DNA from 2 places in the Pseudoalteromonas sp. A3 genome. Region 1 is predicted to be linked to the other one. Evidence: predicted binding sites of a transcription regulator. Region 1 holds the regulator's gene; the other holds the start of a gene.
What was found. Region 1 encodes FliA, which starts transcription of late flagellar genes. Its sites were predicted from a motif close to CTAAAGNTNNNNNNNNNNNNGCCGATA; they were not measured.
Positions count from the first base shown of each region.

Region 1 (9,682 bases):
CTATATCCGCCCATGGCTTCGTACACTCTACTTGCTTCAAGTAAGCGGTCTCGTTCAAGCATTAAATCTATTTCTAAGGTGTCGCGTAGCTTTTGCTCCGAACACCCATCTACTAGTAAGCTAAGCCCTTTTGCTGCATAAGGATCTGGGTGACTAAGTGCCTCTTTTTCAAGCGCTAAGTACCCTTCCTGGCGAGCTTTATGCGACCACGTTTTAATTTGCTCTATGGCTTGCTCAATATTGTACTGGGGTGAAAAAAACACCCAATGGCTCATGCTTAGCGTTTTTTTAAAGGTGCTTGTCGCCGTTTGCAACATAACAGCCCCTAAGGTGCCGCCAAGTACAATAATAAGTGCAGGGCCATTAAATAACGCCGTGACAACGCCACCCTCTAAAGAGTAACCAATCGCTATAGCGCCCAGCGCAATGATTAACCCTAAAACAGAGAGCTTATCCACAACCAGTCTCTCTTTTTATTCTTGCTGCTACGTCGTTTAACGCTAAATGCTCAGAGGCAAGCCCAGCGTTAGCAATAGCTTGAGGCATACCGTATACCACACAGCTTTTTTCATCTTGCGCCCAAATTGTTGCGCCAGATTGCTTAAGCATTCGCGCGCCATCACGTCCATCAGCGCCCATGCCGGTTAAAACAATAGCAAGTACGTCTCCTTGGTAGCTTTTAGCAACACTTGCAAAAGTAACATCAACGCTTGGTTTGTAGCTTATTCGTTCACTATTATCTTCAAATACACGCAACGTTTTGTTACCACTTCGCCCCTCCACCATCATTTGCTGTCCACCAGGTGCTAAGTAGGCTGTGCCGGCTTCTAGCCTGTCACCTTGTTGCGCTTCTTTAACGCGTATTTTGCAAAGGCTATTCAAACGTGCCGCAAACGCAGGCGTAAATGCCGCCGGCATGTGCTGAATTAACAAAATAGGGTGTGCAAAGTTAGCAGGTAATTGGGTTAATATAGTTTGTAAAGCAACTGGCCCGCCAGTTGAAGTGCCAATAGCCACTATTTGATAGTGTTTACCGCTGGCACGCGTGGGCATACTGGGTGTAGTTGTTGTCTGCACTGGGGCAGCACGGTGAAAGCTTCTATCAGGTTGTTTAAGCGAAGAGCTTGTTGTGGCAAGTTTGCTTGCAGATGGAGCAGTAGTCTTACTTGATGTTAATGGCCTAACAGGGCGTGGAGCACGCCTGCGACCAATTTCCTTCACTTTGGCTTGCAATAACTTGATTGCATCTTCGTTATTTCGTGCAATGTCTTCAAACTTTTTCGGTAAAAAGTCCATAGCTCCGGCATCAAGTGCATCTAAAGTTGCGGTTGCACCGTCGCGGGTTAATGAAGAAAACATAAGTATTGGCGTTGGGTTACTCGCCATAATTTCTTTTACTGCGCTAATACCATCAAGCACAGGCATTTCTACATCCATGGTGATCATATCTGGACGTAACTGCGCTGTTTTTTCTACGGCTTCTCTACCGTTAACAGCAAAACCTATTACTTCGATACCGCTGTCTTGTTCAAGGATTTCGCTTACTCGACGGCGAAAAAAACTGGAATCGTCAACAACTAAAACTTTTACGGCCATTGCGCTCTCTTATTAAATTTATGTGTAGGCATACACAGGTATGCCTACATTTTATCCTGCGTAATGCTTAAGCATATTAGGTACATCCAGAATCAGCGCAATACCACCGTCAGATGTAATTGTTGCACCAGCCATTCCTGGCGTACCTTGTAATAACGCATCAAGAGGCTTAATAACAACTTCTTCTTGGCCAATTAATGAATCAACCACAAAGCCAACTTGCTGAGTACCTATTTGTACAATTACCACATGACCTTGCGCTTTTCGCTGAGAACAATCAGCACCTTTAACTAGCCAATGCTCTAAGTAAAATAGCGGTATCGCTTTTTTACGAACAATAATTGTAAGCTGACCATCTACAACATTGGTTTTGGTTAAATCTAAGTGGAATATTTCACTCACACCAGCAAGTGGTAACGCAAACGTTTGCTCACCAACAATGACCATCAGCGTAGGTAAAATAGCCAGTGTTAATGGTACTTTTATTTCTAAAATAGTCCCTACGCCCAACTCTGACTGTATACTCACAGAGCCATTAAGCTGCGTAATTTTAGTTTTTACTACATCCATGCCTACGCCACGGCCAGAAATATCAGATATCTCTTCTTTGGTCGAAAAGCCTGGTGCAAATATTAAGTTATACGCTTCTGTATCTGATAAGCGACTTGCCTGATCATGGTCAATAACGCCTTTACTGATCGCTATTTTTTTCAGTTTTTCCGCATCCATACCTGCACCATCATCTTTAATGGTTAACAAAATATGGTCGCCTTCTTGCGAAGCCGATAATGTAACGTTACCGGTTCTAGGCTTACCCGCAGCTTCACGCGCTGCTGGCATTTCAATTCCGTGGTCAACTGAGTTTCGTACTAAATGCACCAACGGATCGGCCAGTGCCTCAACTAAGTTTTTATCTAAATCGGTTTCTTCACCTACAAGCTGTAAATCAATTTCTTTATTTAAGCTACGGGCTAAGTCACGTACTACGCGAGGGAATCGGCCAAACACTTTTTTGATAGGCTGCATTCGCGTTTGCATTACTGCACCTTGAATATCAGCAGTGACCACATCAAGATTTGATATCGCCTTACCCATCGCTTCACTGTCTGTATTGGTCGCTAAACTAACCAACCTATTTCGTACTAATACCAACTCGCCAACCATATTCATTATTTGGTCTAAACGCTTTGTATCAACACGTACTGTGGTTTCAGCAGGTGGAGGCGTAGCTTTTTTAGGTGCAGCGCTACTCGCTGGTTTTTCAGCCACTTTAGGTGTAGGCGCAGCGGCTTTAGCCGCCGGAGCTTGTTTTGCTGCAGGTGCTGGCGTAGGCTTTTCTGGCGTAGGTTTTGCTGGCGTTTGTGCTACAGGTGCAGCCTTAGGTGGCTGCGGTGCAGGTGTGTCAGCTTCTTTTGATTCTGGTGCGGCGCCTTTACCATGCAGTTCATCAAGCAGTGCTTCAAATTCATCATCGCTGATTTCATCATCACCGCTATCATTTGCAACAGCCGCTGGTGGTGCTGTGTGTTTTACTTCTGGCTCACTGCTTGAAGTATCTCCTGCAACAGGACCAAAACTACCTACACCGTGTAATTCATCTAATAAACTGTCAAATTCATCATCGGTAATATCTGAACTTGAATCTGGCTCTGCACTTGCACTTGGTTGCGACACCGGGCTTTGGCCTTTGCCGTGTAGCTCATCGAGTAAGCTTTCAAATTCATCTTCTGTAATTTCGTCAATTTGCGTGCTATCTGCTGAAGGGCTTGAACCTGCCACATCAAATAGTTCATCAAATGCAAATGGGTCTTCATCATCTGTTGCGCTAACGGGAGCTGCGGGTTCTTGTTCAACAACGTCGGGGGCTGTTTCAGTAAGCTCATCATCCGTAGGCGGTTGGCCAAGTTTATGAAGGGTTTCTAATAATTGAGGGTCTGCTGGGTCTGGCTGTTCGCGGTTTTGAATAGTGGCAAACATTTCATTAATGGTATCTAGTGCTTGTAAAATCACATCCATTAATTCTGAATTAACAGTTCTAACCCCTTGGCGTAAGAGATCAAATACGTTTTCAGCACCATGACAGGCATCAACAAGCTCAGTCATAGCTAAAAAGCCTGCTCCCCCTTTTACGGTATGAAAGCCCCTAAAAATAGCATTTAGTAACTCAGTATCTTCTGGGTTATTTTCTAGCTCAACTAACTGTTCAGATAAAAGCTCTAGGATTTCTCCAGCCTCTACAAGAAAGTCTTGTAAAATATCTTCATCGACTTCAAAGCTCATGCAGTTACTCTCCTCTTAGAAGCCCAAACTTGATAATAGGTCATCGACCTCGTCTTGGTCAGATACAACATCATTTCGCGACTCTTTATCAATAATAGGGCCTTCAGGACCTGCTAATGTTTGTGCGGCAACCAGTTCTTCTGTTTCTTGTTGTTCTTTACTTTCAGCAATGCTGTCATCTTGTGCAGCAAATGCTGTTAAAAGGTGGATTAAACTTTCTTCTACTTCTCTGACTAATTCAATTACACGGCGGATAACCTGGCCGGTTAAATCTTGAAAATCCTGCGCCATTAGTACATTAGTCATTAAAGTTTGCAACTCATCGGTTTTATGATGAGAGCTGTTCATAAACTTGTCGATGCTGTGGCATAAGGTTTTAAACTCGCCCAGCTCTATTTCGCGGTTCATAAGCCTATCCCAAGTAGGCTTAATATGTGCAATTTCATCTGCTAGCTGCTGCGCAATAGGGAGGCTTGCTTCGACCGCATCCATTGTCTTATTAGCTGCATTTTCTGTCATTTCCATGACATAGTTTAAGCGCTTTTTCGCATCCGGTATTGCATCAGTGGTTAAATCGGTTAAACGCGTATCAAGTTCAAAGCTTTTAAGGGCTTCGTGTAATTGGCGTGTTAACTTACCTACTTCAGCAAAAAGCTGCGATTGTTCTTGAGAGGCAGTATCTAAAATTAATTGATCTGCTTTATCTTGCTCACCGTTTTCTAAAAAAACGACGAGCTGACGAGCTTGTTCTAAAGTAATTTGAGGCGCAGCTGGTGCTGACATAAGCCTCTCCTCTCATTAACCTAAGCGTTCAAACACTTTTTCTAATTTAGTTTTCAAAGTACCAGCAGTAAATGGCTTAACAATGTAGCCATTAACACCTGCTTGCGCTGCCGCTATTATTTGTTCTTTTTTAGCTTCTGCCGTCACCATTAAAACCGGAATATGTTTTAATTTTTCATCAGCTCTAATGGCTCTTAGCAAGTCAATACCCTGCATGCCTGGCATGTTCCAATCGGTTACAACAAAGTCAAAAACCTGATTTTGCAACATAGGTAATGCTGTAGAACCATCGTCAGCTTCTTGAACATTCGTGAACCCTAGGTCACGCAACAGATTTTTTATAATACGTCTCATTGTAGAGAAATCATCAACAACAAGAATTTTCATGTTTTTATCCAAAACATCCTCCGGTGAGGTCTTAACCTATAATTTACTTACTACTAGTTTATCCAGTCATTGATTTTTGCTTTGAGCTTAATCATCGCCTGACCATGTATCTGACTTACACGCGATTCACTTACATCGAGTATATGCCCAATTTCTTTTAAATTCATTTCATCGTTGTAATACAAAGAAAGCACCATTGCATCTCGCTCTGGTAAAGACTTTATTGCCTCTAACAATGAATTATTAAACCGTTCATTTTTAACATTATTAAATGGTTTGTCTAGCGCTAAATCTTGACCTGCAGGGCTAATAACATCTTCATCTACCCCTAGGTCTTCTATACCAAGCACTTTACTGGAATTAACATCATTTAAAATATGATGGTATTCTTCTAGCGAAATATCAAGTTTTTCAGCTACTTCAGTATCTTTTGGTTCTCTATTTAAGCTATTTTCTAATTCTGTGATGGTTTCGGCTACTAATCGGCTTTTGCGGTGCACCGAACGTGGTGCCCAATCCCCTCTGCGCATTTCATCAAGCATAGCGCCGCGGATACGAATACCAGCAAACGTTTCAAAGCTTGCCCCTTTACTGGCGTCAAAGTTTTTTGAGGCCTCGATAAGGCCAATCATTCCCGATTGGATTAAGTCATCAAGCTGAACGCTAGGAGGAAGACGAGCTATTAAATGGCACGCCACTTTTTTGACAAGCGACGCGTGTTTTTCAACAATCACATTTAAATTTTGTGTTGATTGATATCCCATAGCTCTTTTCACCGATGTTGTCATAATCAGCCGTTTACTAGCTTCTCAATGAAAAACTCTAAATGTCCTGAAGGTTGATTAGGTATAGGCCATTTTACTGCTTTTGTCGCTAATGTTTTAAACGCGACTGCTGCTGGTGAATTAGGGAAAAGATCGACAATTACTTTTTGTTTACGCGTAGATTTACGCATATTTTCATCATATGGAATAGTCGCAACAAGCTCCATAGACACATCTAAAAAGCGGTCTGTTACTTTAGAGAGCTTTGCAAAAAGCTCTTGGCCCTCGCGCATACTGCGCACCATGTTTGCAACAATTTTAAATTTATAAACGCCATGCTCGCGGCTAAGTACTTTAATAAGCGCGTAGGCATCAGTAATAGAGGTCGGCTCGTCGCACACCACCACCATGACATCTTGCGCTGCACGAGAAAAACTCAGTACCATGTCAGAAATACCAGCGGCGGTATCTACAATTAAAATATCAAATTCGGTATTAAGCTCACTAAAGGCACGAATTAGCCCAGCATGCTCAGATGGGGTTAGCTCCACCATACTTTGCGAGCCTGATGTAGCAGGCACGATTTTAATACCGCCTGGGCCTTCAACTAAAATCTCGTCAAGTTCGCACTCGCCAGAAAGGACATGAGATAAGTTTTTTTCAACACGTAGTCCTAGCATTACATCACAATTAGCTAGGCCTAAATCGGCATCTAATACTAATACACGATTACCCTGCTGCCCTAAAGCAATAGCAGTATTTAAAGAGACGTTGGTTTTACCCACTCCTCCTTTACCGCCGGTGACAGCGATAACTTTTACGCCGTTGTTGTTGTTTTGACTCATTTTGCGCAGGCCGCTTGCTTGATCTAATACTGTGTTAATCATACATCCCTACTGTGCTTGGCGCCACTGCTTGGTGCCTTGAATGTTGTGCTTTTGCTCTTTTTAAATACAATTGCTCAGCTTTTTTTACTAGTTTTTCAGCATTTGCAACGCGAATATCTTCTGGTACACGCTGACCATTAGTAAGATACCCTATTGGAAGACGATTTTGAATCGCTATACTAATAATCTCACCTAAACTTAATGATTCATCTAACTTAGTGAAAATACAACCGCTTAGCTGAACCTTTTTAAAATGTCTTACGGTTTCTTGCAGTACATTTATTTGTGCTGTGGCACTTAATACTAAATAACTACGTATATCTACTCGCTGGTTGCGCATTAACGTATTTAATTGCTCTGTAAGGCGTAAATCACGTTGGCTCATACCCGCTGTATCAATTAATACTAGACGCTTATTGCGTAAATGATATAAAACTTCAGCTAATTCATTAGCATCTTTTACTTGTTTAACACCACAACCAATAATACGACCATACGTTGCAAGCTGCTCATACGCACCAATTCTGTATGTATCAGTGGTGATTAGGGCAACTTTGTCGGCGCCATACTTTTGTGCGCCTAATGCGGCAAGTTTAGCTACTGTGGTTGTTTTACCTACACCAGTAGGCCCAACAAGGGCGTACACACCTCCTTGGCGAAGAATTTCGTTATTGGTGGTTTGCATTTGATCTTCAACCATTTGCAATAATGCTTTCCAACCTTGCTGACGCGATACGTCATCTGGAATAAAACACGCCATTTGCTCTGCAACGTCTTTATCTATTCCCATGCCAACTAAACGGTCAATCATGCATGCACGTGTAGGGTCGCGACGTGCCATATCTTGCTGCATTAAACCCGATACTTGGTGTTCTAATAACTGGCGAATTGCGTTCATTTCATCACGCATCGCGCTCATTTGGGCGCTTTCGTTGTTATTAGCTTGACTACGCGGTGCAACCGGCGCATCTAACTCGTCAAAGTCTTGATCTAAGTCATCAAAGCCTAGGCTGTCTGCTTGGGTTTGCATGCGTTTTGGCGCTTCATTTTCGCGTGCAAACATATTTGTCGTACGTGGCTGTGCTGGCTCTTGGTAATGCTCAGACGTATCAATACCTGATTGCGAAAACATAGAGGCTAGCTCAGGAGAGCGAGGGCGTGGCGACTGGCGCTCTAATAAAGCTTGTAAGCTATCTGCTACTTTTGCTTGTGGCTCAGGTTGCGCACGCTTAGGCTCTGGCTTTACAAAGTTATGAGTAGGCTGTTGCACGGCTCTTTGCGGAGCAGGCGCTGCCTGTGGTTGTGCTGCGGCTTTAGGGGCTGCTTTGTCGTAATCTACTGCGGCAACAATTTCTACACCATTAGCGAGTTTTTTGTTCGACATAATAACGGCATCAACACCTAGCTCATCTTTAACTTCTTTCAGTGCGGTGCGCATATCTTTGGCAAAAAAACGTTTAATCTTCATGGTTCAACCCCTGTTAAAATCTTTATTGTTGGCCTACTGAGCTGACAATCTTGATCTGTCTTTCATCTGGTACCTCTTGATAAGACATCACCCTTAAACCCGGTATGGTGTACTTAACAAAACGAGATAACACAGTGCGTAACATTCCTGACGTTAGCAATATTGAAGGTTCTCCGGCCATTTCTTGATTCTGATGCGCTTCGTTTAATGATGTTTGAAGCCGCTCAGCAAGGCTTGGTTCTATTCCGGCACCTTCGTCGCCTGCATTTTGTAATGACTGATGCAACATCTGTTCCAACTCAGGCGCCAAGGTTATGACAGGGATTTCTGATGACATTCCCACAGCGTCTTGAACTATTAAACGGCGCAGCGAAATACGCACTGCAGCTGTTAAAACATCGGCATCTTGGCTACGTGGGCCGTACTCTACAAGGGTTTGAACAATAGAGCGCATATCACGAATAGCCACACCTTCGTTTAATAAATTTTGCAGTACTTTTACAACGGTTGTCAGTGGTAGTACTTCTGGCACTAACCCTTCTACTAAACGCGGATGGCTTTTAGCTAACATATCAAGCAGGTTTTGAACCTCCTCATGCCCAAGCAATAATGCGGCACTGTTAGTTAATAACTGGCTAATGTGGGTGGCTACCACAGTGGCTGAGTCAACCACGGTGTAACCTAGTGATTGTGCTTCGTCTTTTTGATCAGGCTTTATCCATACCGCATCTAAGCCAAATGCAGGGTCTTTGGTTTCAACCCCTTTAATAGGGCCAAATACTTGCCCAGGGTTGATGGCCAGTTCATCGCCATGTTTGAGTTCGCCTTCACCACTTGAAACACCCATCATGGTAATACGGTACGCATTAGGGTCTAACTCTAAGTTATCGCGAATATGTACAGGCGGTACTAAAAAGCCAAGCTCCTGAGATAACTTTTTACGCACCCCTTTAATTCGGTTGAGCAGCTCACCACCTTGAGATTGGTCAACAAGCGGAATAAGCCTGTAGCCAACTTCTAAGCCAATAACGTCAATTTGTTGTACATCGTCCCATCCAAGCTCTTTTTGCTCTTGCTTGTTTGCAACGCCAGTACCGGCAACGGCACCACTTTCAGCCTCTTGGGCTGCTAGAGCAGCGGCTTTTAATTTTTGCTGTTGAGTAAAGTAAGCTAAGTAGCCAAGTAGTGCGCCTAAACTTAAAAAAGCAATATGAGGCATACCCGGAACTAACCCCATAATGATTAAAATACCTGAGGCGATAAATAATGATTTTTCGTTACCTAATTGGGCTTTAAATTGCTCACCCATGTTATGTGATTCGTTTTGGCGAGTAACAACAATAGCAGTACCAATAGAGAGCAGTAATGAAGGAAGCTGCGCCACAAGGCCGTCACCAATGGTAAGTAAAGTATATACTTCCATTGCGCGGCTAAAGCTCAAGTCATGTTGGATCATGCCCACAAATAAGCCGCCAACAATATTAATAATTAATATCACGATACCGGCAATGGCATCG
Region 1 is NZ_JAPCKL010000004.1:288,766-298,447, forward strand. It holds gene OIZ54_RS10150 (flagellar motor protein) at 1-458, opposite strand, end outside; gene OIZ54_RS10155 (protein-glutamate methylesterase/protein-glutamine glutaminase) at 451-1,596, opposite strand; gene OIZ54_RS10160 (chemotaxis protein CheA) at 1,648-3,876, opposite strand; gene OIZ54_RS10165 (protein phosphatase CheZ) at 3,892-4,659, opposite strand; gene cheY (chemotaxis response regulator CheY) at 4,675-5,058, opposite strand; gene OIZ54_RS10175 (RNA polymerase sigma factor FliA) at 5,100-5,810, opposite strand; gene OIZ54_RS10180 (MinD/ParA family protein) at 5,837-6,697, opposite strand; gene flhF (flagellar biosynthesis protein FlhF) at 6,690-8,165, opposite strand; gene flhA (flagellar biosynthesis protein FlhA) at 8,188-9,682, opposite strand, start outside.

Region 2 (9,682 bases), on a different contig from region 1:
TCAGTTGTATTTTTTATTAGTTTTATTGTGTTTTGCATAATGAAATTACCAGCGGCCATTGCGTTAGACCTAGCTAAGCCGTACTTACCAAAACAGCTTGAAATAGGGCAAACCGTAGGGAGTGTATGGCAAGGTCAAATGATGCAAGTGCGCTATCAAGACGAGCAGCTAAATAATGTACGCTGGGATATTGCTGGCTGGCAGTTATTTACGGGTGATTTAAATGCTAACTTAAAATTTGGTAATCCGCGTGAGCGTAGCGATATTTCGGGCTATGCTGATGTGAATTACGGATTATTTAACAATGTGGTTAAAGTTACCGATGGTATAATTCGCTCGACCGTAGAGCGTGCCATGCAACGTATTGCACTACCTATACCAGCTACGGCTAAAGGCCGAGTCATTTTAGAGCTTAACGAGTACACCTCAGGTGTACCTTATTGTGAGTCATTAAAAGGCGAGATTGCTAGCCCAAATATAGATGTTAAAGGCTTTAATGGCTGGTTTAATATAGGGCCACTGAGTGGCATGTTAAGCTGTAAGTCGGGCGATATAGCTATTTTGGTCGACCCAGATAACACGTTAGGGCTTGAAGCCGACGCAACACTTAAAGCTAACTTTGACTTTAAAGTAGCAGGCTATGTTAAACCTGATGCCAGCTTACCAAAAGATGTACACGACGCGGTTAAGTTTTTAGGCCGCCCCGATGAACAGGGCCGCTACCCACTAAATTTTTAATGTAATAAAAGAGATTTAATGCAATTACCACAGTTTAACGAGCAACACGCACAGCAATTAAGTGCATTTTTAAGTACTCAACCTCAGGCTATGTCATTAACACAAAGCCAAGGCTATCTATTTGGGGTTATTTGTTCGCCAAGCCCATTAGAAGTTCACCAGTGGTTAGCGCATATAGTGCCTAATACGGCTAACGATTTAGACGAAGAAATACTGTTTTTATTTATGGCGTTGTACCATCAAATTAGTGAGCAAGTATTTGAAACCGGTTACAAGTTACCCGCCAATTTTGACCTAGACTATACCCAAGCGTGGAGTGAAGGTTTTTTACGTGCTACTCAAGAATACGCACAACCTCTATTAACAGCTCCCGCTTTAGAGCCTCAGTACAAAGAAGCACTAGAGAGTGCACTAAGTACGCTTAGCTTTTTTGCTGTTGATGAGCAAACAAGAGTGCAAATTGCGCAGCAAAATAGTATGACACTCGAAGCTTTATATCAGTATCAGTACGAATCAATGGGCGACTTTGCATTAGGCTTTGCCGAGCTTATTGAGGTGGTAGCCATAAACAGTGGGCTGATTACAGATGAAGGGTGGGAAGAGTAGCCTTTAGGTGGATTAAAAGGCGCTTAGGATAATTAAGCGCCAAGTTCTAAAATAATATCAGTGCAGCCTTTTTTACACTTAACAACGCCTTTACCCGGCTCGCTGGTGGCTAAATCGAGTGTTAACACCTCGCCGCACTGCTCACAATGCAAGGTTTTTCCTTGCGATAGCTTTTTAAGTATTGTGCGCTGTTTATGAAAAGAGTCACTCGCTTTTTTGTTTAACTGCGAAAAATCCACTACTTAGCTCTCTTTTGTTCTAATGCATCCGATACAATTTTACACACTGTATTTAAACGCTCTTCGTAAAAATATAAATTTAAGTCGCGCTCGCGGCAATAACGTAAATGAAATAACTGCACTGAATCATCAGTGGTAAAGGTTTTTTCAATATATTCGTGCTCAGATTCAGAGAGCTTTAACGCACTGCTAATACGGTTTTTAGCCATATTGGCTGCTGGGCTACGGTTTATTTTGCTCGCATCACTTAAAAAACCCACACCTTCACCTAATAGCTTTTCGCGGGGCTCTTTAACTAATGGGTGATCAATAGTAAAAAACGCAAGGATCAGAATGACCAATATAATAAACTTTTTCATGAATGCGTAAACCTTGATCTTAATGGGGTAAATTTAGCAAGCAGTGTAATAAACTGCATTTTAAAAGCAAGTAACTGAGATGAATAAATTATTAGCAATCTATACCTGTAATTTTAGCCAGTATTGTTATAATAGCCAACAGCAGTTAGATATTTCTGAAATATCTGAAAGTATTCAAACAGCTGATTATTTAAACTAATCACACTTACCATTAACGAACTACAGTTACAGTATAGAATACGCACACATTGCTACGTTTTTATTTCCAAGCGGCGTTGAGGAACTTCGATGGACAAGCAAATTAAAGTAAAGAATATACCTGCAGAGGTTAAAATCCAACAACCGGATTTAAGCCGTCAAGACGACAGGTTTAACCCACGTAACCGAATTTATGTTCGCGCAGTAAAAGGGCTTCATCAGTTACTTAGACAGCGTATAGGCTTTTTAGGCATGCTTGCCTTTATGCTTTTGCCTTGGATAAATTTTAATGGCCAGCAAGCTGTGTTATTTGATTTAGTTGGCCAAAAGTACAATATTTTTGGGCTAACGCTGTGGCCGCAAGATTTCACTATATTAGCCTTTATATTTATGTTGGCCGCGTTTGCACTCTTTTTGGTTACTACCTTTTATGGCCGAGTATGGTGTGGCTATACCTGCCCGCAAACTGTATGGACCTTTATATTTATTTGGTTTGAAGAAAAGTTTGAAGGCACAGCTAATCAGCGTAAAAAGCTAGATCAACGCCCGATGGACTTTGATAAGTTTTGGCGAAAAACAGCAAAGCACACCAGTTGGGTTTTATTTGCCTTATATACGGCGATTTCGTTTGTCGGATACTTTACGCCTATCCGTGAATTACTCCCTGACTTTGTTACCTTTAATGTAGGTGGTTACGCGCTGGTAAGTATTATTTTCTTTGCTGCGTGTACTTACGCTAATGCAGGGTGGATGCGTGAAATTATGTGTTTACACATTTGCCCCTATTCACGTTTTCAATCAGCTATGTTTGATAAAGACACTTACACCGTAACGTACGATGAAAAACGCGGCGAAAGCCGGGGCCCACGTTCGCGTAAAATTGCCCACGAAGATTTAGATATGGGCGATTGCATAGACTGTAACTTGTGTGTACAGGTGTGCCCTACAGGGATAGATATTCGTAATGGTTTGCAAGCCGAGTGTATAAACTGTGGCGCATGTATTGATGCCTGCGATGGTGTAATGGATAAAATGGATTACCCGCGGGGTCTTATTTCTTATACTACAGAGCGTAATCTCGAAACACCTGAAAATAAAACCAACCCACTGCGAGCTAAAATCATAGGTTACACGGTCATACTGGTGGTGCTTACCAGTGCGCTGGTGGCTAACATTGCATTTAGAAAGCCTATGGACTTTGACATAATACGAGACCGTAACCAACTGTATCGTGTTGACTTTAATGGCTTGGTAGAAAACACCTATACATTAAAAGTAATCAACAAGGCGCAGTACGAGCAAACCTTTAATATTGATGTTCAAGGCCTTGAAAACTTTAAGTACATTGGCAAGCAAACATTTACAGTGCAAGCAGGGCAATCGCATAATGTGCCATTGTCACTTGTAATGGACCCGTATGATTTAAAAGCGCCAATGACGGAGTTTAACTTTGTACTTTCACCGGTTAATGACCCCGATGAAAGCATATCGCAACCGAGTAACTTTTTTAAAGCGCGATAAACACACTAACAAAAGCGGGGTAACCCGCTTTTTACATTAAGAAGCCCATGAGTAAATTTAGTTTTGAAGATTTAACGCCCGACTTAATTCTCGATGCGATAGAAAGCGTTGGTATATATGCAGAGTCAGGTTTATTAGCACTTAATAGCTACGAAAACAGAGTCTACCAATTTAAGGCGGAAGATGGCCTGCGCTACGTTGTTAAGTTTTACCGACCAGAGCGCTGGAGCAAAGCGCAAATACAAGAAGAGCACGACTTTGCATTTGAATTAGCTGAGGCCGAAGTACCCGTTGTTGCACCCATTAAGCACAACGGAGAAAGCTTATTTGAGCACCAAGGTTATGTATTTGTGTTATTTCTAAGTGTAGGCGGGCGACAATTTGAAGTTGATAACCTGGATCAGCTTGATGTAATGGGTCGTTTAATTGGCCGTATGCATCAGGTGGCTAAAAGTAAAGCCTTTGAGCACAGACCCACCTTTAGCTGCGAAGAATATTTGCATACAGCTAAAGTTCATCTGCAAAAAAGTAATTTGGTACCTATGGGGATCAGCACGGCTTTTTACACCATATTGGACTTGGTTATTGAACAAGCGCAAGCACAGTATAAAAATGTGCAAGAGATCCGCTTACATGGTGATTGCCACGCAGGTAACATTTTGTGGGCAGGCGAAGCACTTATGTTTGTTGATTTAGATGACGCTCGTCAGGGGCCGGCCATTCAAGATTTATGGATGATGCTCAGTGGCGATCGTCAAACACAGCTGTTACAGTTAGACACCCTTGTAAATGCGTATGAAGAGTTTTGTGATTTTGACCACACTCAACTCAAATTAATTGAACCGCTTCGTGCAATGCGTATTATTCACTATATGGGTTGGGTAGCTAAACGATGGAGTGATCCTGCGTTCGTACGGAACTTTTCATGGTTTGCTGAAGACAAATACTGGGAGCAACAAATTCTAGCGCTTAAAGAGCAGCTTGCAGCACTGCAAGAAGCTCCGCTGAAGTTATTGCCATAAAATTTTATTTAAAAAATACACGAGATACCAATGCTTAAAAAATTGAAACTGAGCCTACTACTTTTATGTTTACCATTTGCAGCCCTTGCTGCACAGTTTGAAGCCGATGACCAGTATACTGTTATTGATGTAGAAAAAAGCGCAGAGCCGCAAGTAACCGAATTTTTCTCGTTTTACTGTCCGCATTGTTTTAAATTTGAGCCTGTTGCACAGGCAATTGAAAAAAGCCTACCTGAGGGCACTGAATTTATAAAAAATCACGTTAACTTTTTAGGCGGTGTATCACCACAGGCGCAAAGTAACTTAAGCTACGCCTACTTAATCGGTAAAAAGCACGGTCAAGCACAAAGTATCAGCGACCAAATTTTTAAAAGTATTCATGTACAGCGCGCACCTTTAACGCAAATGAAAGACGTTAAAAAGTTGCTTGAAGTTAATGGTATCGATAGTGCAACGTTTGATAAAGACATTGCCAGCATGCCAATTATTTCAGCTGAGCGTGCAATGCAAGATAAACAAAACAAATATTCAAAACTAGGTGCGCTAACCGGTGTGCCTACCTTTATCGTAAACGATAAATATAAAATAAACATTAACACCATTAATAACCAGCAAGAACTGAATGAGTTAGTTGCTTTTTTACTAACACTTTAATCTCGGAGAACAATAACAATGATCAAATTAGTTAAAGCAGGTCTACTTGCATTACTACTACCTATGGCTGCGAGCAGTGTAGCCGCCACTTATGAAGAGGGCGTGCATTACGATGTAGTGGCAGAGCGTGCGACTAAAAAGCCAGAAGTAAAAGAGTTTTTCTCATTTTATTGCCCTGCTTGTAATAACATGGAAGCGTTAATTGGTGAGTTTAAGCCAAAGCTAGACAAAGACGTTAAATTTAAAAAGAGCCATGTTGATTTTGTCGGTGTTCGCGATCCAGAAAACCAAAAAATGATGAGCCAAGCGCTGGCCACTGCGGAAGTACTTCCACAAAAAGATAAAATTGTTGCGGCTATTTTTAATCACATTCACACTAAGCGCGCTAAATTTAACGAGCTTGCAGATGTAAAAGATGTGTTTGTAGCGCAGGGTGTTGATGGCGATAAGTTTGATAAACTATACAAAAGCTTCTCGGTACGTACATTAAGCTCTAAAATGAAGCGTGACCAAAATTACTTTAAAGAAAAAGGCGCGCTACGTGGCGTACCAACCTTTATCGTAAATGGTAAATACAAATTAAATCTAGGCCGTGAGTCTGGTATTACCGCGCCAGAAGATATTAGTAAATTAATTAACTATTTAGCGAACAAGTAAGGTTTGCTAAAACAAAAAAGCTCCGTAAGGAGCTTTTTTTGTTTATAGGGATATAGCAATGGAAAAAATATTAATATCGAGTTGTTTATTTGGCTTACCTGTTCGATACGATGGTAAAAGCCAAGCATTATCGCACCCGCAAATTAATGTATGGCGTAAAGAAAATAGGTTAGTTATGTTTTGTCCTGAGGTGGCTGGTGGATTGCCAACACCTAGAGCATCAGCAGAGATAAAACAAGGGAGAGTCGTAACGAGCACTTATGAGGATGTAACTAAAGAATTTAAATCAGGTGCAGCTAAAGCCCTAGACTTATGTAATGAGCATGCAATTCGTTTTGCTTTACTTAAAGAGTCGAGCCCTTCGTGTGGTAGAAATACAATTTACGATGGTAGCCATAGTGGGGTAAAAGTACAGGGCATGGGCATGACTGCTAAGTTGCTGATGGAGCATCAAATTGAAGTGTTTAGTGAAAATCAAATACCAGCACTTATAAAGGTGCTGGCATTATAATATTAACTCACTATTTTCTTTGTAAGAAAACACCCGATTCTATGTGATGCGTATAAGGGAACTGATCAAATATCGCAAAGCGCTTAACATTATGAGTACGGGTTAAGTGATCTAAATCGCGCTCAAGCGTTTCTGGGTTGCACGATATATAAATAATGTTCTCGTAGTTGGCTACTAAGTCACAGGTAAGGGTATCCATACCTGCGCGTGGAGGGTCGACTAAAATAGTTTGGCAATCGTAACTTTTTAAATCTATCCCCTCTAAACGCGAAAAGGTACGTTCGCCATTCATTGCCTGGGTAAACTCTTCACTCGACATACGAATTATATCTAAGTTATCTACCTTATTTTTAGCAATGTTGTATTGCGCTGAATGCACAGAAGACTTAGATATTTCAGTAGCCAATACGCGATTAAACGAACCCGCCAATGCAATAGAGAAATTACCATTACCACAGTAAAGTTCCAGCAGGTCATTACTCAGTGGTTTACATAAGTCTTGTGCCCACTCCAGCATTTTTATATTCACTTTAGCATTAGGCTGCGTAAAGCTATTTTCTACTTGTTGATAAATAAGCTCCTGGCCGTTTACGGTTAAACGCTCAGTAACAAAATCATTGCCTAGTACTTCTTTTTGTTTGCGCGCACGACCAATAAAGTCAATATTGTATTTGCTGCTCAGTTTTTCTTTCAGGGCTTTTATTTCAGTTAGCCACTGCTCATCGAGTGGTTTGTGATAAAGCAAGCTTACTAAAATCTCGCCACTTAATGACGATAAATAATCGATTTGAAACAGCTTACGACGTAATACTTCACACGACTTTAAATTATCAATCATCACCTGCATAACTTCACCAACTAATGGCGCGGCAGGGTCAAAGGTGTCGACGCGAATTTTTTCTTTCGTGGCCTGATCAAACATAATATGAAATAGATCATCCCCATCGTGCCATACTCTAAATTCAGCACGTTGGCGGTAGTTAATTGGCTCTGAGCTAAACACCTCTAACGCTTGCACACCAAATCGCTTAAATTGCGACGTAATACGCTGCTCTTTTTCATTTAGCTGCGTATCGTACTGTGTGGTATCTATTTTAATCACTGCCATTAATGCTACTACCTTATCTATGAGATCTATTTATCGGCGCTATTGTAGGGAGCGAGCAGTATTTGTCTAGTTTTGCTGATAATAAAGTTGCTGTTTTTTTAAACATGCACTTTAGTTTTGTCACTATTAGCCGATAATAAGCTAAGTACGTAACGGAGGTGGATCATGAAAATCGGTAATTATGGCTATACGCCAAACAACAACGTAAACAAATTCAATAATAAAGAGGCGCTACAGCAGCCAACAATCCAATCTCCGCAAGAAAGTTCATTACAGCGAGGCAGAGAACTTGCTGCAAAAGTGCTTGGCGACAAAATGGCAGAGCAGCTAGGTTTACCTGTTGAGCAAAAACAAGCCGATAAACCTTTATTCGATTTTGATGAAATAGTAAAAAATGTACTCGACTTTGTATCTGGCGCAGTTAATAAAGCCAAAGCCAATGGTGCCGATGACGATAAATTAAAAAATATGTTAGATGATGCGCGCTCAGGTGTTCAAACCGGTATAGACGAAGCGGTTGATGAACTAAAAGGCACCGGTGTATTTAACGAAGAAATGCAAGAGGGCATCGACAAGTCAAAAGAAGGCATTTTTGAGGGGCTTGATGAGTTTGAGCAAACCCTATTTAACCCACAAGCGGCCAGTGTTAGCGTAAGCCAAGCACAATATGTAAGCATGAGCAGCAATGCCGAGTATAAGTTTACAACAGCCGAAGGTGATGAGGTCAGTATTAGCTTTGCTGATGCATATGAGTCTCAAACAGCGAGCGGGTATCAACAAAGCAATAACAGCGAATCGTTTGCCAGCTCGTCGTCGCAATCTCGAGAGCTGTCTTTTTCAATGTCAGTTAATGGTGATTTAAACGAACAAGAGCAAGATGCCATTAATGCCATGATGGAAGAGCTACAAGGTGTAAGTAAAACATTCTTTAGCGGTGATTTGGATGAAGCATTTGAAAAAGCACAAGAGCTGAGCTTAGGCAGTGAGCAACTTGTTGCATTTTCAATGGATCTTCGCCAAACGAAAACAGTCGCTACCGTTAAAAGTTATGAGCAATATCAGCCAAACCCATCAAAAGAGGTAGCCGATGCGATCGCGCCTTTTAATGACGATCTAAAAAATGCATTTGATAAAGCATCGCAACTAGGCCTACAAGATCAGCTTGCCGGTATTATAGAGTGGCTAAACCAAGATCAAGCAGCGGTCGATCAGCTAGTTGATTACACACAGGCAATGTTTGAAAACTTAAACCAATTAAATTCAGCGGGCGATGCACTCGACGCGCTAAAGTCTGAGCAAAGTTAAACTGCTTTCTTTTATAAGTACCTCATGGCAAACTGCCGTTCTCAATAAACAGTAGGAACCAAAGTTTGTCAGCCCACATAATGGTATTTGATTCAGGTATAGGTGGCACCACCGTGCTTGAGCATATTCAAAAGCGTATTCCAGATGCACAGTACAGCTACTTTATGGATAATGCGTTACTCCCTTATGGCGCGCAAACCCAGCAAACTATTATAGGGCGTTTATGCTCACTCATTTATTTTATTGAGCACAACGCGCTTAATGTCGACCTTATTGTTATAGCCTGCAATACAGCCTCTACATCAGCCTTAAGTGAAGTACGCAAAATTACATCAATACCTATTGTCGGTGTAGTGCCAGCAATAAAGCCTGCTGCTGAAGTAACTCGCACAAAGCACATCGGCTTATTGGCAACCCCCGCCACAGTTGCAAGTCCCTATACTCATACATTAATAAAAGAGCATGCCAGCAACGTAACAGTGAGTTTATATAGCAGTGTTGAGCTGGTGGCATTGGCAGAGCAGTTATTTTTCACTCAGCAGCTAGATACACTCAAACTGCATAAAGAGCTTACGCGTTTGCGCATTAACTCAGATATAGATGTACTTGTACTAGGTTGCACACATTTTCCAATTCTTAGCGATGCCATACAAGCGTACTTTAATAACGCAGTGCAATTACTCGATTCAGGCGCGGCCATTGCTAGCAGAGTAAACTACCTACTAGAGCAGCATAACTTTGGAAATAAATTTACAGACAAAAAA
Region 2 is NZ_JAPCKL010000019.1:16,044-25,725, forward strand. It holds gene OIZ54_RS19755 (type II secretion system protein N) at 1-738, shown strand, start outside; gene OIZ54_RS19760 (UPF0149 family protein) at 757-1,344, shown strand; gene OIZ54_RS19765 (hypothetical protein) at 1,377-1,583, opposite strand; gene OIZ54_RS19770 (hypothetical protein) at 1,583-1,942, opposite strand; gene ccoG (cytochrome c oxidase accessory protein CcoG) at 2,231-3,661, shown strand; gene OIZ54_RS19780 (serine/threonine protein kinase) at 3,709-4,683, shown strand; gene OIZ54_RS19785 (thiol:disulfide interchange protein DsbA/DsbL) at 4,714-5,337, shown strand; gene OIZ54_RS19790 (thiol:disulfide interchange protein DsbA/DsbL) at 5,356-5,994, shown strand; gene OIZ54_RS19795 (DUF523 domain-containing protein) at 6,053-6,505, shown strand; gene trmA (tRNA (uridine(54)-C5)-methyltransferase TrmA) at 6,516-7,613, opposite strand; gene OIZ54_RS19805 (DUF5610 domain-containing protein) at 7,779-8,918, shown strand; gene murI (glutamate racemase) at 8,984-9,682, shown strand, end outside.
Region 2: a site for FliA is predicted at 7,723-7,749, ahead of OIZ54_RS19805 (DUF5610 domain-containing protein). Genes of this name have one in related genera too.